Regions from separate parts of the Sporanaerobacter acetigenes DSM 13106 genome, predicted to be linked through region 2. Evidence: riboswitches for the same ligand, from Rfam matches in the RefSeq annotation. Region 2 holds a riboswitch; the other holds the start of a gene.
What was found. A riboswitch is a leader RNA that binds a small molecule or an ion and turns the genes downstream of it on or off. The one in region 2 is predicted to bind cyclic di-AMP.
Positions count from the first base shown of each region.

Region 1: it holds a riboswitch for cyclic di-AMP, as region 2 does, so the genes downstream of both, BUA21_RS07850 (NAD/NADP-dependent octopine/nopaline dehydrogenase family protein) here and BUA21_RS01060 (cell wall hydrolase) in region 2, are expected to answer to the same signal.

Region 1 is NZ_FQXR01000006.1:156,378-167,065, reverse strand. Features, by position in the region: gene buk (butyrate kinase) at 1-731, shown strand, start outside; gene BUA21_RS07885 (nucleotide-binding protein) at 746-1,420, shown strand; gene BUA21_RS07880 (4Fe-4S binding protein) at 1,447-1,674, shown strand; gene BUA21_RS07875 (3-methyl-2-oxobutanoate dehydrogenase subunit VorB) at 1,697-2,758, shown strand; gene BUA21_RS07870 (thiamine pyrophosphate-dependent enzyme) at 2,758-3,504, shown strand; gene BUA21_RS07865 (2-oxoacid:acceptor oxidoreductase family protein) at 3,505-4,050, shown strand; gene BUA21_RS07860 (N(4)-(beta-N-acetylglucosaminyl)-L-asparaginase) at 4,122-5,063, shown strand; gene BUA21_RS07855 (ABC transporter ATP-binding protein) at 5,104-6,717, shown strand; cyclic di-AMP (ydaO/yuaA leader) riboswitch at 7,119-7,265, shown strand; gene BUA21_RS07850 (NAD/NADP-dependent octopine/nopaline dehydrogenase family protein) at 7,348-8,451, shown strand; gene BUA21_RS07845 (cobalamin B12-binding domain-containing protein) at 8,451-10,109, shown strand; gene BUA21_RS07840 (copper homeostasis protein CutC) at 10,258-10,688, shown strand, end outside.
Region 2 is NZ_FQXR01000002.1:221,564-232,251, forward strand. Features, by position in the region: gene BUA21_RS01050 (sigma-70 family RNA polymerase sigma factor) at 178-744, shown strand; gene BUA21_RS01055 (DUF4179 domain-containing protein) at 731-1,804, shown strand; cyclic di-AMP (ydaO/yuaA leader) riboswitch at 1,933-2,065, shown strand; gene BUA21_RS01060 (cell wall hydrolase) at 2,076-2,783, shown strand; gene hcp (hydroxylamine reductase) at 2,845-4,500, opposite strand; gene BUA21_RS01070 (ATP-binding cassette domain-containing protein) at 4,555-5,586, opposite strand; gene BUA21_RS01075 (GTP-binding protein) at 5,570-6,274, opposite strand; gene BUA21_RS01080 (ABC transporter substrate-binding protein) at 6,276-7,514, opposite strand; gene BUA21_RS14415 (DUF1284 domain-containing protein) at 7,640-8,683, opposite strand; gene BUA21_RS01095 (endonuclease/exonuclease/phosphatase family protein) at 8,712-9,773, opposite strand; gene BUA21_RS01100 (SPFH domain-containing protein) at 9,916-10,688, opposite strand, start outside.

The DNA.
Region 1 (10,688 bases), on a different contig from region 2:
CACATGAAATTGCTGCAACAATAGGCAAACCTTCTTATATAGTAGATCCAACAGTTGTTGATGAAATGGAAGATATAGCAAGAATTTCAGGAATGGCTGATATAAAGAGAAAAAGTGTAGTACATGCTCTAAATCAAAAGGCCATAGCAAGAAAACATGCATCTAAACAAGAGAAAAAATATGAAGAAATGAATCTTATAGTAGCTCACTTGGGTGGAGGAATATCTGTAGGTGCTCATAGAAAAGGTAGAATAATAGATGTAAGCAATGCTCTTGATGGGGAAGGACCATTTTCACCAGAGCGTTCAGGCGGTCTTCCAGTTGGAGATTTAATTAGGCTTTGTTATTCAGGAAAATACACTCTTGATGAAATGATGAAAAAGGTAAAAGGAAATGGTGGATTGGTTTCTTATCTTGGAACAAATGATGCAAGAGAAGTAGATAAAATGATTGAAAATGGAAATGAAGAAGCAAAATTAGTTTATGAAGCAATGGCTTATCAAGTCGCTAAAGAAATTGGCAGTTGTGCAGCAGTGCTTAAAGGCGATGTAGATGGAATACTTATCACAGGTGGAATAGCTTATGACAAGATGTTTATTGATTGGATAAAAGATAGAGTAGAGTTTATCTCTAATGTATATATTTATCCTGGAGAAGATGAATTGACAGCTTTGGCAGAAGGAGGACTTAGAGTTCTAAGGGGAGAAGAAAGTCCAAAAGAATACTTATAGAATAAGGTGAAAATATGTCAAAGGAAAATAGAATCAGAATCATAATTGGTCACTATGGTAGTGGCAAAACTGAATTTAGTATAAACTATGCTGTGAAATTGGCCAAAGAAGGCAAAAAAGTTGCATTGGTTGATTTAGATGTGGTAAATTTGTATTTTAGAAGTAGAGAAAAAGAAGAGATATTGAATGAATTAGGTATCAAAGTTATTTCTAGTTCCATAAAAGCTTCTGCAGTAGACATTCCTGCTATTTCAGCAGAAGCTTATGGTCCATTGGAAGATAGTACATTTGATACAATATTAGATGTAGGAGGAGATCCAGCGGGTGCCAGAGTATTAGGACGTTATCATGAATTGCTTAAAGATGGAGAATATGAAATGTACTATGTATTAAATGCAAATAGACCTGAAACTAGTACTGTAGAAAAGGCAGTAGGATACCTAAATGGTATAGAAGGTATTGCAAGAGCTAAAGTTACAGGAATTATCAACAATACCCATATGCTAAAGAGTACAACAGTTGAAGATGTTATGAAGGGCCAGAAATTGGCATCAGAGCTTTCTCAAAAGCTAGATATACCAATTAAATATATAGTTGCATTAGAAGATGTTGCTAAAAAACTTCCAGAAGATTTAGAAGGTGAAATCTTTCCTATTAAATTATACATGAGGGAAGATTGGATGCTTTAAAATTTTATTTAAGGAGGGATATTAAAGTGCCTAAAGCAAGAGGAAAGGTTACATTTGATGAAAACATTTGCAAGGGTTGTGGACTATGTGTTTCAGTATGTCCGATGAAGATCATATCATTAGATCAAGAAAAGATAAATGCAAAAGGGTATCACCCTGCTACAGTGAAAGAAATGGACAAGTGTATAGGTTGTGCTAGTTGTGCTACTATGTGTCCAGATGTAGTCATTACAGTTGAAAGAATTACTGAATAATAAAAAAGAGGAGGGTTTAACTATGGCTAAAGTTCTCATGAAGGGAAATGAAGCTATTGGAGCCGCTGCTATTGAAGCAGGTTGTAAGTACTTTTTTGGTTATCCAATAACACCTCAAAGCGAATTGCCTGAGTATATGTCTAGGGAATTGCCAAAGATAGGTGGATGTTTTTTACAAGCAGAAAGTGAAATTGCTGCTATAAATATGGTTTATGGAGCTGCTGGGTCAGGTGCAAGAGTTATGACATCATCATCAAGCCCAGGAATTTCATTGAAACAAGAAGGGATTTCCTATATCGCAGGAGCAGAATTGCCTTGTCTTATAGTTAATATAATGAGAGGTGGACCAGGTTTAGGAAGTATTCAACCTTCACAAACTGATTATTTCCAAGCAACTAGAGGTGGAGGAAATGGTGATTATAAACTTGTAGTTCTTGCGCCTTCAAATGTACAAGAACTAGTAGATTTGATTATAGAAGGATTTGATATAGCTGATCAATATAGAAATCCAGTTATGATACTTGGAGATGGAATGATTGGTCAAATGATGGAGCCGGTTGAATTTAAAGAACCTAAGAAGAGAAATTTACCTCCAAAAGATTGGGCTACAACAGGTACAGGTGGAAAAAGAAAACCAAATATTATAAACTCACTATATTTAGCTGCAGAAGCTCTAGAAGAGCACAATAAAAAACTTCAAGCTAAATATAAGGAAATTAGAGAAAATGAAGTAAAAGTAGAATCATATAATGTAGAAGATGCAGACGTGGTTATAGCTGCTTATGGAACTACATCAAGAATTGCAAAGACAGCTATTGCACAGTTAGAAAAAGAAGGATATAAGGTAGGACTTATAAGACCTATTTCCTTATGGCCATATCCATATGATGAGTTTAACAAGATAAATGATAAATGTAAGGGAATATTGACTGTAGAAATGAACACAGGACAAATGGTAGACGATGTCAAAATTGCTGTAAATGGAAAATTCCCAGTATATTTCTATGGAAGAACTGGTGGAATGGTTCCTACTCCTAAAGAAATTATTGACAAAGTCAAGGAAATCTATGGAGGTGAAAGATAATGGCAGTAGTATTTGAAAAAACCAAAGGCCTAACAGATGTTCAAACTCACTATTGTCCAGGATGTACTCATGGTATAGTTCACAGACTAGTTGCCGAATCATTGGAAGAATTAGGAGTTCTTGACAATGCAATAGGAGTTGCACCAGTAGGCTGTTCAGTATTAGCATACAATTATTTTAATTGTGATATGCATGAAGCTGCACATGGCAGAGCACCTGCTGTAGCTACAGGTATTAAGAGAGTACAACCAGATAAGTTTGTATTTACTTATCAAGGTGATGGAGACTTGGCTTCTATAGGTACTGCTGAAATAGTTCATGCTGCACATCGTGGTGAAAAAATTTCAACTATATTTATAAACAATGCTATATATGGAATGACAGGTGGACAAATGGCGCCAACTACTCTTGTTGGACAAAAAGCTACTACAGCACCTTATGGTAGAGATGAAGCTCATTGTGGTAGACCTTTAAAAATGGCTGAAATGTTAGCAACTATTCACGGAGCTCAATTTGTTGAAAGGGTAGCAGTTAATAATCCTGCAAATGTTAGAAAAGCAAAACAAGCTATAAAGAAATGTTTCCAAACTCAATTAGAAGGAAAAGGTTTTGGTATAGTAGAAGTTCTTTCAGCTTGTCCAACTAACTGGGGATACACACCAGTAGAAGCATTAAAATGGTTGGAAGATAATATGATACCTTATTATCCTCTAGGAAATTTAAGAAGTCCAGAGGAGGTGGAATAAATGGAGAGCAGAATAGTTTTCGCAGGTTTTGGTGGACAAGGTGTTATGGCTATGGGGCAACTCATAACTTATGCTGGAATGATTGAAGACAAAAATGTGTCTTGGCTTCCATCATATGGGCCAGAAATGCGTGGAGGTACTGCAAACTGTGGTGTTGTAGTAGCTGATGAACCAGTAGGTTCTCCAGTAGTTGTAGATGCTACTTCAGCAGTAGTCATGAATAAGCCATCTTTGGATAAATTTGAAAAAGACATAGTACCAGGTGGAAAACTTTTTATCAACTCGTCACTTATAGATAAAAAAGCTACAAGAGAAGATATTGATGTATACTATATTCCAGTAAATGAAATAGCTATAGAACTAGGAAATGACAAAGTAGCTAATATGGTTATGTTAGGTGCTTATCTAGAAGCTACAAAATTAGTAAAAGTTGAATCCATATTAGAAGCTTTCACTAAAGTATTTGGAGAAAGCAAAGCACGCTTCTTGCCTTTAAATGAAAAAGCAATAAAAAGAGGAGCAGAAGCTATAAAAAGCCAATTATAATTATTAGTTTATAAACAAAAGTCAGCATATGCTGGCTTTTGTTTATAAAAGAAAGGAGGCATGATGATATCATGTGGGGTATTATAGCTACTTGGGCAATGGCCTATGATGGAGTTTTAAAGGGAAGTAAATTACTTATAGATAAACATTCTGCGGTAGATGCTATAGAAGAAACAATTAAATCAGTAGAGGATGAACCAAACTTTAGATCTGTTGGATATGGTGGACTTCCCAATGAAAAAGGAATTGTAGAATTAGATTCTGGATTTATGGATGGAGACAAACTATCAGTTGGTGCGGTTGGAGGAATTACTGGATTTAAAAATCCAATATCTATTGCTATAAAATTAAGTGAGGAATCATATAATAATTTTTTAGTAGGAAGTGGCGCAGAGGAATATGCAAGATTAAATGGATTTGAAGTAAAGAATATGAGTACTGAAAGGTCCTTAGAAATTTGGAGAGAAAAGAAAAAGCGTTTTTCAGAAGAGAACATCAGGGCCTATGATGGACATGATACAGTTGGAGTTATAACACTAGATACATATGGAAAAATGTGTGCGGGAACATCAACTAGTGGTTTATTTATGAAAAGAAAAGGTCGTGTTGGTGACTCGCCACTTTGTGGAGGAGGTTTTTATGTAGATAGCGAAGTAGGTGGTGCAGCAGCTACTGGAGTTGGGGAAGATATAATGAAAGGTTGCTTATCTTATGAAGTTGTTAGGCTTATGAGTGAAGGGCTTAATCCACAAGAAGCGGCTGAACGAGCAGTAGCAGAATTCAGTGAAAAGCTAAAGCGTAAAGCTAATCTTTCAAGAGACATTTCTGTAGTTTGTATGAATAATAAAGGAGAATGGGGAATAGGTACCAATATAGATGAATTTTCATTTGTAGTAGCTAAAGAAGATATGAAACCAGTTATATTTTTGACTAAGAAAATAGATGGGAAAATAAAATACATGGAAGCAAAAGATAAATGGATAGAAGAGTATATGAAAAAGGAAATAAAGTAACTGAAAATGGATAGTGTCGATGTGGTTAGGAGGTGTCAATATGAAATCGTTATTAATGAATAACAAAAAGGAATTGTTCCTTCACATTATAATATGTTTTATCGCGGCATCAATTCAGGTGGCTACTGCTCTCATATACAAGGTAATTATCGATACTGCATTATCAGGCAATTTAAAAAAGTTGGTTTGGGTGTCCATATTTTCTATTTTATATCTTATACTAGATATGTTATTTGACTACTTTCCTAGAGTTACAAAGGCAAAACTGGTGCATTGTGTAATGCACGATATAAGATCAAAACTCGTAGATAAAATAAGCGATATGGATAGTTTTTCTATAGAGAATGCGGATAAAAGTAAAATCATATCAAAGTTGGTGAATGATGCAAATATAGTGGAAAATGAATACTTAAAGCCTCTTGCAGGGCTTATACTTAGTTTATTTATATTTGTTCTATCCATTTTTCTATCCTTTCAACTGGAGGCAAAATTTGCGATTTTGATGATAATTTTATCGGCGGCTCCTCTGTTATCTCCTTATATATCCAAAAAAATTTTAAAAGATAAGAGGAATTTAGTATCTCAAGAACAGGATAATTATTTTTCACTATTTCAGGAATTTGTAAGTTTTATTAATACTTTAAAAATTGGAAACAGCATCCCAAATTATTCCAAAAATTTATCTGAAAAAAGCGAAGATTTAAAAAAGAAAAAAATAGATTTCGAGTCTTTTCAAGGTTTAACTTATGCAGTATCGTTTTTCCTTGGAGGAATTGCTTATTCTGGCACTTGGATAATAGGTGGTTTCTTTGTGGCTCTAAAAAAAATTACAGTAGGCGATTTAATTGCAATGACTACTTTGATGAGTACCATCTCTGGTCCCCTTCAGTATTTGAGTTCTACCTTTACTGAATTGGTATCTAGCAAAAAAATTACCGATGAGCTCTGTGATTATATAAATGAAACCCATAATATAGATACTAACTGCAATAAAATAGCATTAAAAGACCCCATTAAGTTTATCAGACTATCCAACATAAGCTTCTCTTACAATGACAAACCTATATTTTGTAATTTTAGTCATGTTTTTGAGAGGGGAAAGAAATATGCCATAGTAGGTGAAAGTGGTAGTGGTAAATCGACACTTCTCAATATTATTTTAGGACTTTGCGAAGTAGATGAAGGCAAAGTCAATGTAAATGAAATAAATTTAAAAGATATTGATTTTACATCTTATTACGATAAAATATCCCTTGTCAAACAAAAACCGGATATTTTCACGGCTACTATTTCTGAAAATGTAGCTCTTTTCCACTCTTATAATGACGAGGAAATAAAAAATTCACTGATAAAGAGTGGATTGAAAAAACTTATTACTACCCATTCTATAAATAAAGTAATAGGAAATAATTCCTGCATAACTCTCTCTGGAGGAGAGGAAAAACGATTAGAAGTTTCAAGAAGTATACTTAAAAATTCCCAAGCGGTTCTCTTTGATGAGCCGACTTCAGGGCTAGACGCAGAAAACGAAAATAATATAGGCAATTTGATTAAACAGTTGTCGGATAAAATTGTAATTGTAGTAACTCATACTACTAACAAAAGTTTTCTCGATAATTTTGATGAAATTATAAAAATAGAATCCAAAATCTAGGTATTTTTAAAATTTCACACATTAGTTTTATACTATGTTCATAATTATACTAACACCAGTAAATAAGATATTTCACTTAAGTGTAGCAAAGTATATTTTGCTGCACTTTTTGTTTAATGAGAAAAATTTAGGAAATGGATCCTATAAAAGCTTGATTTAAGCATAAATGTTTGGTATAATATATTTTAAGGATAAATTATCGGTTTTTTATGAGTTTTCATTTCGTGAAACTCTTTCTAAGTTAGTATTTCAGTTCATATTTTATCTAATATTTCTTTTCAATAATTCAAAAATATATATAAGAAATCTACTAAAAAACTAATAAAGATGATAAAAAGCTATATAATAGCTTGTTTATATATACAAAAAAACAGATGACAAAATATGTTAAATTTCAGCATATATTTATATCGCTTAATTTTTTCACAAATAATGTGAGAAGAGCGGGGGACCCAGTATTTGGGGTGAATCCTTTTTGTTCTATAAGGTAGGGTATGCCCTTAACCCGAACCCATCAGCTAACCTCGTAAGCGTGGAAGGGGGATTGGTATTCTATTGTCACATGACTATGGTTCCCCATAGTCTTTAATTTTACTGTAAATATTTTAGATATTCAAAGGAGGTAATTTTATGATTTACTCAGTATTAGGTGCAGGTAATGGTGGAATTGCTATGGCTGGCTATCTGGCCAAGAGTGGATTTACAGTGAATTTGTACAATAGAACTCTAGAAAAAATAATGCCACTAATTGAGAATCCGACTATTGTCCTTACTGGAGAAGAAGAAGGTACTGGAGTGTTAAATAAAGTTAGCAGCAATGTGGGAGAAGTGATAAAAGATTCTGATATTATAATGGTGACTATTCCTGCTATGGGTCACAATTATATTGCAAAAGAAATGGCTCCACATTTGAAGGATGGTCAGATAATTGTTTTAAATCCTGGAAGAACAGGGGGAGCTTTGGAGGTATATAGCACTATAAGAAGATGTGGCTGTGATAAAGATATTGTAGTGGCTGAAGCACAAACTTTTATATATGCTTGTCGTGCTACAAGTCCAAATAGTGCTCATATTTTCAAGATAAAAAATGAAGTTTCACTAGCTTGTATACCGGCAATTAGAACAAATGAAGTGATAAGTACGCTTTATAGTGCTTATCCACAATTTAAACCAGCAAGAGATGTTATTGAAACAAGCTTAAACAATTATGGAGCTATATTTCATCCGGCTCCAACACTATTGAATAGTGGGCATATAGAAAGAGGAGCACCATTTGAATATTATAAAGAAGGGATTACTCCATCTATAGGTAAATTTTTAGAAAAGATGGATGAAGAAAGAATGAAAATAGCTAATATCACAAATACAAATACTATATCAGCTAAGGAATGGCTATATGAGTCTTATGGTGCCAGTGGAGAATGCCTTTATGATTCAGTTCAAAACAATCCGGGATACACGGGACTAGTAGCTCCTAAAGGCTTAAATATTAGATATATATATGAAGATGTTCCATGTAGTTTGGTTCCTATGTCCTCAATTGCTAAAATGTTCGAATTGGAAACACCATATATTGATTCCATCATAAGATTAGCAATGCTTATTACAGGGCGAGATTTTTGGAATAATGGAAGGACAGTGGAAAGATTGGGATTAGATGGGCTAAGCATTGATGAAATTCATACATTTGCTCAAACAGGTACTATTTCTAAAAGTAGTGAGGTGGTGGCATAATGAAAAAAATAATTGCAGCGACTATAGGAAATTGCGTTCATGTAGCAGGTACAATGAACTTTCTCAATTTGGCGGAAAAGGAAGGATATGAGACAGATTTCATTGGGATTGCATTGCCAATAGATACTATTATAGAAAAGATAAAAGACCTAAAACCTGATGTAGTCGGCTTAAGTTATAGACTTACTCCAGAACCATTAGAAGAGATACTTGATGAACTAAAGGGAAAAATCGAAGAAGAAAATGTATCAAATATTACTTGGATATTTGGAGGTACAGAACCTACGGCAAAAGTTGCTGAAAAAACAGGAATATTTACTAAAATATTTTATGGAACAGAAGATATAGATGAAGTTATAGGATATCTGAAGGGAAAAGATTATATAGAAGAAGAATATTATCCTAGAGATTTAATTTCAAGAATAGATTCTAAATATCCCTATCCTATATTGAGACATCATTTAGGCCTTCCAACTATAGAAGATACAGTGGAGGCTATTGAAAAAGTTGCAGAAGCCAAGGTATTAGATGTTATATCAATAGCTCCTGATCAAAATGCACAAGAACATTTTTTTGAAATAGATAAAATGGATCATAGATTAGATGGAGCTGGAGGAGTTCCTATTAGATCTGAAGAAGATTTTAGAAAACTTTATAATGCTGCTCAAAGGGGAAATTATCCATTACTTAGATGCTATAGTGGTACAAAGAATTTAATACCATTTGCAAAAGTGCTTAAAAGTACTATTCATAATGCTTGGTGTGCAGTTCCACTATATTGGTATAGTGATTTAGACAAAAGAGGGCCAAGGCATGTATTGGATGCTATAATAGAGAATCAACAAGTCATGAAATGGCATGGAGATAGAAATATACCAGTAGAAGTAAATGAATCTCATCACTGGAGTTTAAGAGATGCTCATGATGCCATAGGAGTAGCTACTGCTTATTTAGCTGCCTACAATGCCAAAAAGATGGGAGTTAAAAATTATATAGCTCAATTCATGTTCAATGTTCCTGCATTTATGGCACCTCAAATGGACTTGGCTAAAATGCTTGCAAAGATAGAATTGATAGAGAGTTTAGAAGATAAAGACTTTAAGGTTTATAGACAGGCAAGAGCAGGACTCGCAAGTTTTCCTGCAGATTTAAATCAAGCAAAAGGTCAACTTGCAAGCTCAGCTTATTTATCTATGGCTATAAAACCACATATCTACCATGTAGTAGGATATTGTGAAGCTCATCATGCTGCAAATGCAGAAGATATAATAGAATCTTGCAAAATAGTAAGGGGTGTAGTAAGAAATGAGTTTCTAGGTACAGTTGATATGACAAAAGATTTAGTAGTGCAAAAGAGAAAAGAAGAACTTATAGAAGATGCTTATATTATATTAGATGCAATAAAATCACTAGATTATAATTCAAAAGATCCACTATCAGATCCAAAAGTATTGGCAAAAGCTGTTGAAGTAGGTATATTAGACACTCCACATTTCAGAGGAAATCCAGCAGCAAAAGGAGAATTGTCTACTCGATTAATTAATGGTGCATTATATCCTTATGATAATATTGAAAGAAGAGTTTTATCAGAAGAAGAAAGAATTGGAAGGATACTTTATAATAATAGAATATATGATAAAAAAACTGCAGTAATATAAAAAATGGCGAGGAAAATATTTTCCTTGCCATTTTTTATTACCGATAGGAAAGTTCCAGTTTTCCTCAATTGTTAAAATACATTTAAGAAAGTCCTTTTTATGCTATAATTGAAGTTGATTTATAAAATATAAGTAAAGGAGAATTTAGATGCTAGAAATTATTGCTACTTGTATAGATGATGCTATAAAGATTGAGAAAAATGGTGGAGACAGAATAGAGCTTGTATCTTCTTTAACAGAGGGAGGTCTTACTCCAAGTTATGGACTTATAGATGAAGTTATGAAAAGGGTGAGTATTCCTGTAAATGTAATGATAAGACCTCATGCTAAATCCTTTATATATTCAGATGAAGATATAAAGATAATGATTGAAGATATAAAAATTGCAAAAAAATTGGGAGCCAATGGAGTAGTTTTAGGGATTCTAGATAGTGAAGGAAATATTGATGAGGAAAATTTAAAGACACTTCTTAAGTATTCAGATTGTTTAGAGGTTACTTTTCATAGAGCTATAGATGAGAGCAAAAATTTGATAGAAAGTGTGAAAATCCTTAAAAAATATCCTGATGTAAAAAGGAT
Region 2 (10,688 bases):
GATTCGAATTTACATATAGCTATATATAAACACTATACTGTTGTCAATAGATAAAAAGTATAATATTTATATATAAAATTTTAAGTTTTTGATAGATTTGTTGTTACTCTTTCGAAGTATTAAATGAAGGAATAAATATCTACATGTAGAAATTTAATTTAAAAGAAGGTGGTGCCATTGAAGATAACAGAAGAAAATTTTGTTGAACAAATGAAGAAGGGAAATGAAAAGGCCTTGGAATATGTCATTGACAATTATGCCTGGGTTCTTAAAACAGTTTTAAAGAAGCATCTCTTCTATCTTATGGATTTTTATGAGGAATGTATGAATGACTGTCTCCTTGCCATTTGGAAAAACATTGACTATTATGAGCCTGAAAAATCCAGCTTTAAAAATTGGATAGGAGGAATTGCAAAATATAAATCCATAGATTATATAAGGAAATACTTAAAGGACACAGAAAATGAAAATATAGAAGATGTAACCATATCTGTAGAAGATAATACCCTAAAAAAAATTCTCCAAAATGAAGTCAGTGAACAAACCGAGAAAATCCTCCAAAGTTTATCAGAAGAAGATAGAGAAATTTTTAAAAAACTTTACTTTGAAGATAAAAATATAGATGAAATATCTAAGGATACAGGTCTTAAAAAGTCCATCCTCTATAACAGGCTTTCAAGAGGAAAAAAGAAAATTCGTCATGAATGTGATGTTGAAGGAGGTTTTAAAAATGAAGGACTCTAAAGCTATTTATGAGCTTTTAAATGAAGTGGATTTTAATATTGAAAATTATGAAAAAGAGGATTTAAGTGATATAGAAAAACAGAAATTGAAAAAAAGTTTTAGAAAAAATACTAAGAAAAAGTTTAATGTTAAAAGATTTGGAGCTATTGCAGCTGCAATAGTATTGTCTGTAGGTGTTTTAAGTAGAACAAACTTTGGGAAAAAAGCTTTCGCTGCTACTCAATCAAAAATTTCAGAAATATCTTATTCTATAGGAAAAGCTCTTAATATTGAGAAAAATATTGAACCTTATGCAAATGTAGTTAATCAAGTAGTAGAAAACAATGGAATAGGAGTGAAACTCTCCGATGTAATCATTGATAAAGATGAGCTTATATTCTCTACAATTCTTGAAACGAATGAACCTGTAGATGAATTTCGCTTTAATTATGATATCTTTATTAATGGAAAGAGACTAAACTTTTACAGCGCTAGTGGTAGCTCTCAAGGAATTAATAATTCTAAAACCCTATTTGTTAACACGTATTCCACAGAAGCTAAAGATATTGAGCTTACAAAAAATATGGATATAAAAATTGTATTAAGTAATTTTAATTATTATATATGGAATTCTCAAGGTAATGCGATCGAAGAAGAAGGAAATGTACAAGAAAACTGGGAATTTGAATTTACTGCAAATGGCAAAGAATTGATGGCAAATACTTATCAAGTTCCATTAGATTATTCTTTCAAAATAGACAATCAACAATGTACTTTGGAAGAATTTAGATACAATCCTGTAAATCAAAAAATATATGCAAAAATAAAAGGTGAATCTGAAGATGTATATGATATTAAGTTGATGGGACATGACAATTTGGAAAACAAAGTGAATTTTTATCTTATTAGACAGTCAGAAGAAAATTTAGTATTTAAATATTTAAGTTTAAATAATGATTTATCTGATAAAATCACATCCATTACTCTAACCCCCTATGCTGCAAAATTTCCTAGAGAATCAGGAAGAATGAGTAATGATTATAAACAAATTGGGGAAGAGTTCACAATTTATCTAAAATAATATTTAAATGGCGAGATTACCTCGCCATTTTTTTATACATATAATTTTTCCAAACGGTAATTTATTCCTTTCCCCTGTTTTTGGTTGACAATCCGTTCATTTATTCTTATAATGTTAAATATGTAAAAAAGCTACACTTGCTGAATCCTGAATTTTCCAGGTACGGAGGAACCACTAAGGGGTTAATCCATATTGTCTATGGTAGGGAACCTTCTATCCCGAACCCGTCAGCTAACTTCGGAAGCAGAACAAGGAAGGAGTGTATTTACTTATGAAAACAAGTTTAAAGAAGGTTTTTCCCATATTCCTCTTACTAGTGCTAATCTTTTCCAACATGACAAGTGTTCATGCTGCTCAAACTAATACTTATATAAACTTAAAAATGGGCAGTAGAGGTGAAAAAGTATCCACTTTGCAAAAAGCCCTAAACAAAAAAGGCTTTTCAGCTGGAAAAGTTGATGGTATCTATGGCAAAAACACCAGAAATGCTGTGATTAATTTTCAAAAGGCTAATAAAATTGCTGTTGACGGTATAGCCGGCAAACAAACTCAATCATTGTTGTATTCAACACCAACAGTTTCTCGTGGGACAAGTCTTGGTAGAGATACTGGTTCAACAGATTTGTATTGGCTTTCTAGAATAATCAACGCTGAATCAGGAGGAGAACCGTACAGTGGAAAAGTAGCTGTAGGTAGTGTAATACTAAATAGAGTAGCATCAAGCGCTTTCCCAAATACTGTGAAAGGTGTAATATTTGAATACTATCAAAACATTCCTCAATTTAGCCCTGTTGCAGAAGGAACTATCTACAATACTCCATCACAAGAAAGTATAAATGCAGCAAAAGAAGCAATTAGTGGACAAAAACCAGTAGGAAATTCTACTTATTTTTTCAATCCTAAAAAAGCAGAAGGCAAATGGATTATCAAAAACAAAACGTATGTAGCCAAAATTGGTGAGCATGTATTTTACAAATAGAAGAAGCAATGATAGATGCCAAAGGCCACTGAAAAAATATTTTTTCAGTGGCCTGTTGCTTTTATGCCATGAATATTTTCATATCGTCTTCCACATTTGTGATTCCTGCTATTCCAAAGTTTTCAACCAATACATTGACTACATTTGGTGAAAGAAATGCTGGTAGAGTTGGTCCTAGATGAATATTCTTAACTCCTAGATACAACAGTCCAAGAAGTACTATAACAGCTTTTTGTTCATACCATGCAATATTGTATGCTATTGGCAATTCATTTACATCTTCAAGTTTAAATATTTCCTTCAATTTAAGTGCTATAAGTGCTAATGAATATGAATCGTTGCATTGCCCTGCATCAAACACTCTTGGAATCCCGTTTATATCTCCAAGATCTAATTTGTTGTATTTATATTTTGCACATCCTGCGGTAAGAATGACTGTATCCTTTGGAAGAGCCGTTGCAAATTCTGTATAATAATCCCTTGATTTCATTCTTCCATCACAACCAGCCATTACAAAGAACTTCTTTATTGCTCCAGTCTTTACAGCTTCTACAATTTGATCAGCCAATGCAAATACTTGATTGTGAGCAAATCCTCCAACAATTTTACCTGTTTCAATTTCAGTAGGTGCTGGCAATTTCTTTGCATGTTCAATTATTTCAGAAAAATCTTTTGCTTGTCCATCTACTCTATCAGGTATATGTTTAAATCCCGGATAACCTGTTGAACCTGTAGTATAAACTCTATCTGCATATGAGCTATTAGGTGCAGGTGGTACTATACAATTAGTTGTAAATAGTATTGGACCATTGAATTTTTCAAATTCTTCTTTTTGTTTCCACCAAGCATTTCCGTAATTTCCTGCAAAATGAGGATATTTCTTAAATGCTGGATAATAATGAGCTGGCAACATTTCTCCATGAGTATATACATCTACTCCAGTACCTTCAGTTTGTTTTAAAAGTTCTTCCATATCCTTCAAATCATGACCTGATATAAGTATTGCTGGATTGTTTCTAACTCCTATATTTACCTCTGTGATTTCTGGATTTCCATAAGTCTCAGTATTGGCCTTGTCTAATAATGCCATAGTATCTACACCATATTTACCTGTTTCCAATGTAAGTGCTACAAGTTCATCTACTGTAAGACTATCATCCAATGTAGCTACTAAAGCTTTTCTCATAAATTTGTATATATTTTCATCTTCAAAACCTAAATTTACTGCATGTTCTACATAAGCAGCCATTCCCTTTACTCCATAAGTGATTAATTCTCTAAGAGAACGAATATCTTCATTTTCCGTTGCCAATACTCCAACTTGTACGCTATCAGCCTTAGCTTCAAAGGCTTCAACTGTTTCTCCATACCATGTAGCTGAATCATGAAGATTTTCTAACTCTACTCCCTTTTCCTTTAATTGAGCTTTAAGTTCTTCTCTCAATTCAAGAGCTTCTCGAATTTTTTTAACAAATCTATCCTTATCAAAATTTGCATTTGTTATTGTCATAAATAGTCCATCTACCAACATCTTATTTACTTCTGGTATATTCATCCCAATTTCGTCAGCCTTTAATCCCAATATTGATATTCCCTTTAATGTGTAAATCAATAAATCTTGTAAATTTGCCACATCAGAAGTCTTTCCACATACCCCTTGCATTGTACAGCCTTTTCCCTTAGCTGTTTCTTGACATTGATAACAAAACATACTCATTTTTCTACCTCCTCAATATTTTTCTCTATGAAACTATATTAGTATACATTCTCTTTAATTTCGGTAACAATTGTTACACCTTTCTAGTTTTTCTCCATTTCTCAAACTATTTCTCATCTGTTGAATGACGCTGTCCATCTTTTCCAATTGAAATAGTACTTCTTTTTCTTCATCACTAATCTCTATGATGTCTTTTATTCCACCATTTTTTATGACAATTCTCCTATCACCCATAAGAGCTAAAATTGGGTCATGAGTCGCCATAAGGACAACTTTGTCACTACTTACCAATAGATGTAGTGCTTTCTTTCTGTCAATACCCGCATTTTCAATTTCATCAATCAAAACTATAGGGGATGAACTCAAAATTGCTGTGTCTGCAATCATTAGAGCCCTTGACTGGCCACCACTTAAGCTAGTTATAGGGGTATTTAAATCAAATTTTTCCCCCGCCAAATTGTTTGCCTCCTCTATAATGTTTTTCACAACTTCCTCTTCATTTTCTACCATTCTACTTTTGGCGTGAAGAATTAAAAATTCATGAACAGTCAAGTCCATGACAAAATTCATATTTTGTGAAAGTTGAGCTACAAGTCTATTGTTGGAAGAAAATCTCCACTTTTTATCTGGTACTTCATCATTTATGAGAATAGTCCTTCCTGTAGGAGTGTCATTTTGAGCTGCCCACTCAATATCTGCCAACAATCTACTCTTTCCTGAACCAGTAGGACCTACAATAGAAATGATCTCTCCACTTTTTATACTTATCTTTTCAAACCCTTCCTTATTTCCACTTTTATCTCGACCTGCCAATATAGTTAGACTCTTAACAGAAGTTTCTTCTTTTATTCCAAGAAACTCTACCATTTGATTTATATATAAATTTAGTCCTTCCATTAGAACTTCAGTATCAATAGCCCATTGTTCTTTTTCTTCTTCGGTGAAATGTTCTAAATACTCCTTAAAACTATAGTCTTCGTAGCCATCTACATTTAGCTTATTGGCAGCAAAATAGTCTATTATAAAAGGATATTTTTGTTTTAATTCTCCTATTTTAATTGAATTCACCTTATTTTTCATCTTCATCACCTAATTTCATCTTTCTTATATTCCCCATTTGATATGCTTCACCAATTCTTGTTTCTCCAAGACAATAAGAACACAATGCTGATGGCATAGGAAATTTCAATTCTCTTCCTTGTACTGTATCTATCTTTTCATCTTCATCATAAAGAAGAGTGCTGAGTTCATAGGCGCCTTGTCCTGTGAGTCCATTTATATGCATAGATATGGCCCTTGGATTTACAGAATTTACTCTTGATAAAAACACTTCCCTTTCTGCTTGAGAAACTATATCTCCTTTTGTAATAACTACAATATCAGCAGATTTAAGCATTGGCCCTATTTTTTTGGGAGTATTTATCCCACTTAAATTGTCAATGACACAAACTGATTTGATTCCCTTTATATAAGGTGAACATCTATTGCAAAGTCCTGCACTTTCTGTGATGAGTAAATCCAAATCAAGCTTTCTTCCCCACTGAACCACCTCTTCAATATTGCTTACAAAAAAGTGGTCTGGGCAAAGAGAACCAGATAGTCCTTTTTTCACAGGCACATTTGCCTTTTCGTACAATATATCATCATCTGTATAAAGGCAGTCAAATTTAACAACCCCTACAGAAATATCTCTCATTTTTAATGCTTCAATAGTCTTTAATATTATAGAAGTCTTCCCTGAAGAAGGAGGACCTGAAAACGTAACTAAATTCATATTATCTCTCCTCTACGGCTCTATTAAATATATTCTCGCATTTATGAATCAACTCTCCAATATTGTTTGAATTTATATAATCCCAACCAAGCCACATATATTTATGTTCCTTTGAAATCATATTATCTACCTCTGGATGGGTACTTGGAAATCTTCCATTGTGAGCTAATATTTCTCCAACAGCTTTTGATGAAAAGAATTCTACAAAAGGTTTCACCTTTTCACTATTTGAATTCTTAGAAAGCAAGAATATAGGACTTATAATAGCTCCATCAGAAGGCCAAACAGCCACCATAGGACTACCCCTTTTAATCATCTTGGTGAAAAAGTAAGGCATGATTGTAACTGCTGGTTTTTCCGAACTCTTCATATGAGACTTAACCATTTCAGAAGGATGCATTCCTCTTTGAAGTGATTTCCCCAACTTTTCTATTCCCTCTTCCCCATATTTCTTATATATATTAAGTAATATAGAATTGAACAAATCAAAATCTCCAATAGGCAAGCTCACTGTATTTTCGAATTCAGGACTTAAAATATCCTCCCAACTTCTTGGCATTTCTCTTCCATTTAACTCTTCCGTATTCAGAAGAAATACTGCTGGAACTACTCCTATAATAGAATACTGCCTAGCTGGATCTTTTAAATCAATATATTCATTGTCAAAATCAGAATTGAAACGATCAAATCCAGTCATATCTTTAAATACACCTTTAGATTTAAACTTTCCCATAAGATTTGTATCAAAGAAAAGATCAAAACCAGCGGAAATGAAAATATCCGACAATACTTCTTCAGTTTCAGCCTTTTCCAATGCATCCTTTATCCAATCCACACCAGCTGAAGCTGATTTAAGTTCATAATCCACAGATATATTTAAGCTTTTTCCTTCTTCCTCCATCCATTTACCGAAAGCATCCATAAGTGGAATCCTCACAGGGCAAGGAAGCACTCCATCAATTTTCACATCCGCATCCATATTTCTATTTGACAAAATCAAACTTTCATCCACAGTTTTTCTGTTTTCCTCAATTATTTCCACCATTCTATCCACAAAAGTGTCAATATTTATCTTCTTCATAGCTAATGCCATTTTTAAAGAAATAGTCTTTCCCATAGTTTTTCTCATTGATTCATCCTTCATATGTTCAAATCCATTAGAAGCAAACAAATCCAACAGCTCTGGATATTTTTCAGTTATATCATAAATAGAATCATTCTCATTAAAATACCTTCCCATCTTCCATCCTCCTTCATAAATCTAGTATTAGTCTACCCCCTTTTTCACATAATTTCGGTAACAAATGTTACAGCTGTAAAGACAAAAAAACAGCCATGAGGGTCTGGTTTCCCCTCATGGCCATTCTAATGGCACAAATCGTACCATTCACAGTCTCCACAGATATCTTGGAAGGCTTCTTCTGTCAACTTTTCCTTTAATCTTTCTAATAAATAGCTATAAGTATATTCTCCTGGAGCAATTTCTAGATGCTCTAATACCTTTTTGTCCATGGTTATTACCTTTTCATCAGATTCACATTTTGCTCCATCTATATTGTGAGGACAATACTTGCAGACATGATCATTGCCCTCAATTATTCTTATAATTTGGTCTTTATTTTCCCTTAAGCTTCGGACTACAGTATCCATATTTTCCACAAATTCTTCACTATAGCCCTTTCCTATATAGGACTGTATGCATAATAGATGATGAGGTCTTAAATGTATTTTGCTTGAGTTTATGAAATTTCTAAATATCAATTTATTTTGAAATAGCTTGTCCCTATTGTCCAATTCATTTATGAAGTGCTCTTTAAACTTTGGATCTTCTTTAGAAAATTCATCCCCCATATCTTCTACATCTTTTACCCCATATTCTGGATGAAATTGAGTGCCCCAAATAGGCAAATCTTTGTACTGAAAAGCATGAACAGAACAATTCCTATTTCTAGCTATTACTCTGAAATCCTCATTTAAATCAAATACTTCATCATAATGAGCTACACAGCATATAGGTGCATCTATCCCCTTAAATAGCTCATTGTCAGCAATATCTATTTTGGCAAAACCTATTTCTGGATTTGCAGTTTTCCTTATATGCTCCACTCCCAACAGAGTTTTCACAAGGAATTGATGCCCATAGCATATTCCCAATATAGCTTTTTGGTTTTTAACAAAATGGAGTATTATATTTTTTAAATCTTCATCCCAAGAATTGTCATCTAATGTAGATGCTCCTGAACCAGATATGATGAGATGAGTATATTTGCTTAAATCAGGGATACTTTTCGCATCTCTTACCCTGAAAATATCATATTCCACAGGCAAGTCTTCTAAATGCTTTGCCATAGCTTTGTTGAAATCATTGACACTCTTTTCCTCTATAAGACAGTTAAGTATAAGTAGCATATTTTCTCCTTTCTACCTGGATAGCCCATTATTTTAATTTGAATTCCATAGTCACAGGATTGTGGTCGGTGTATTTGAAGTCAAAGGAATGTCCTTTGACATTTAGTACTTCCACATTGTCAGAAACTAAATATCCATCTATGACAGCAGTAAAGTTTACATCTTTTACATAAGGTGTAGCATCTGTTCTAGTAGTTGGCACATTTTTATCTGCTACCCACTGGAATTCATCAGGTTTGAAATCTTCTGGTATCTTCTGCAGCCAATCAGGCCACTGTTCCATAGTTTTAAATATTGTAGGGTCTGTAGTTGGTATCAAATGATTCCAGTCTCCCCCTACTATTATATAATTGCCCTTCTCATATTCACTCATTATATATTCTTTCAAAAAACCAAGTTGCTTAACTCTTATTTTCCCACCTTTGTCAAAAGCAGAAAGATGAGTGTTTACCAAAACCAATTCCTTTCCATTGTTTAAAGGAATCCTGCTTTCTAAAAAACATCTGTCCAATTCAGCCAATTGGCGAGGCCAGCTTTCTTTCCCTGGCAATTGATATCTAGTAGCACTATCTATATTGTACTTAGACAATGTAACCAATCCTGCTGAATTTACATTGCCATGAGGCCTAAATACAGGAACTGGAACCCAAAGGGTTTTATAATTTATTGCAAAACTTGATGAATAATCCTCAAAGTTTTTCTTTAAATGCTCGTACTGATCTATGCAAAAACTCCTTGTAGCATCAGTATCGACTTCTTGTACAAATATGAATGAAGAATTGCTGTCTATTAAAAAATCAGTTATCCCATTTAAGTTTTCCAAAGTCTTTTCTTTGCTTGAAGAACGAGAGCCTGTCCCTCCATCCATGAAAAAGTCTTGCTCACTATCCATTCCACAATACCCTATATTATAGGTAGTGATTGAAAACGTTTCTCCTGCAGATATAGCCTCATCTTGATTGTTTTCCACTTCCAAAGGTATGGTATCTTCTGGTTTATAATCAGTAATAGTCATAGCTAATAAATAAACCAAAAATACACACACAAATATCCCTACAATCCATCCCAATATCTTAAAAAATTTCTTCATAAAAATCCCCCTATTCTCATTATCTAATCAAAAGGTCGGAACTATAACCCCTCCGACCCCTGACATCATCTCAAAGTTAGCACCTCGCCGCCCAACCCCGGGACGCTATTTGACCAGCCAAACGAAACGTCCCCATGGCGGTTTATGCCAATTTTTGTCCGCAATTAGGGCAGAAGTTTGCTCCTTCTGTTTTTGCTCCACAGTTTGGGCAAAAATTTGGTTTTTTGTTGCTATTTGAATTGCTATTCGAATTGTTGTTCATGTTTTCCATCATTTCTTTGGCTATGTTCATTCCCATCATCATTCCTGCCATATCAGCAGCAGTTCCTCCACCTTTGACTTTTCCAGATGATATGCCATCTACCATGGATACTTGTTGATATTTGCCTAGATCTCCAATCATGCTATGAGATGCAGTTTTATTTATCATATCTTGAATTTCCTCAGGATAATTAAAGCTCATGATATTGAATCCTGTTATAGTCATGCCATCATCTATTATTTTCATGTCTAAATCTTCTTTGATTCCCCTGCCAATTTCAGAAGCATTGGCTTGAAGATTGAACATATCCTTTCCCTCTTTTGAAATCCACTTCATGAGTAATTCATCTAAAACTGCAGTAATCCTTATTTTCACATCTTCTACTAAATAACTATTCTTTACCCCTGCAATTTTGTCAATCAACGCTACATAGTCATTGACTTTAAAAGTAAATGTACCATTGGAACGAACTGGCATACCACCTGGCAATTGAGGAGTTGGAATATTTATAGCATTTTTAGTTCCCCATTTTACTACAAATTCTTTAGTGTTTACAAACAATACTTCTGCTCTCATGCCAGTATTAAATCCAAATTTAAAACCCTTAAGAGTAGATAAAAAAGGAATTATTTGAGTTTCAATATCGTACTCAC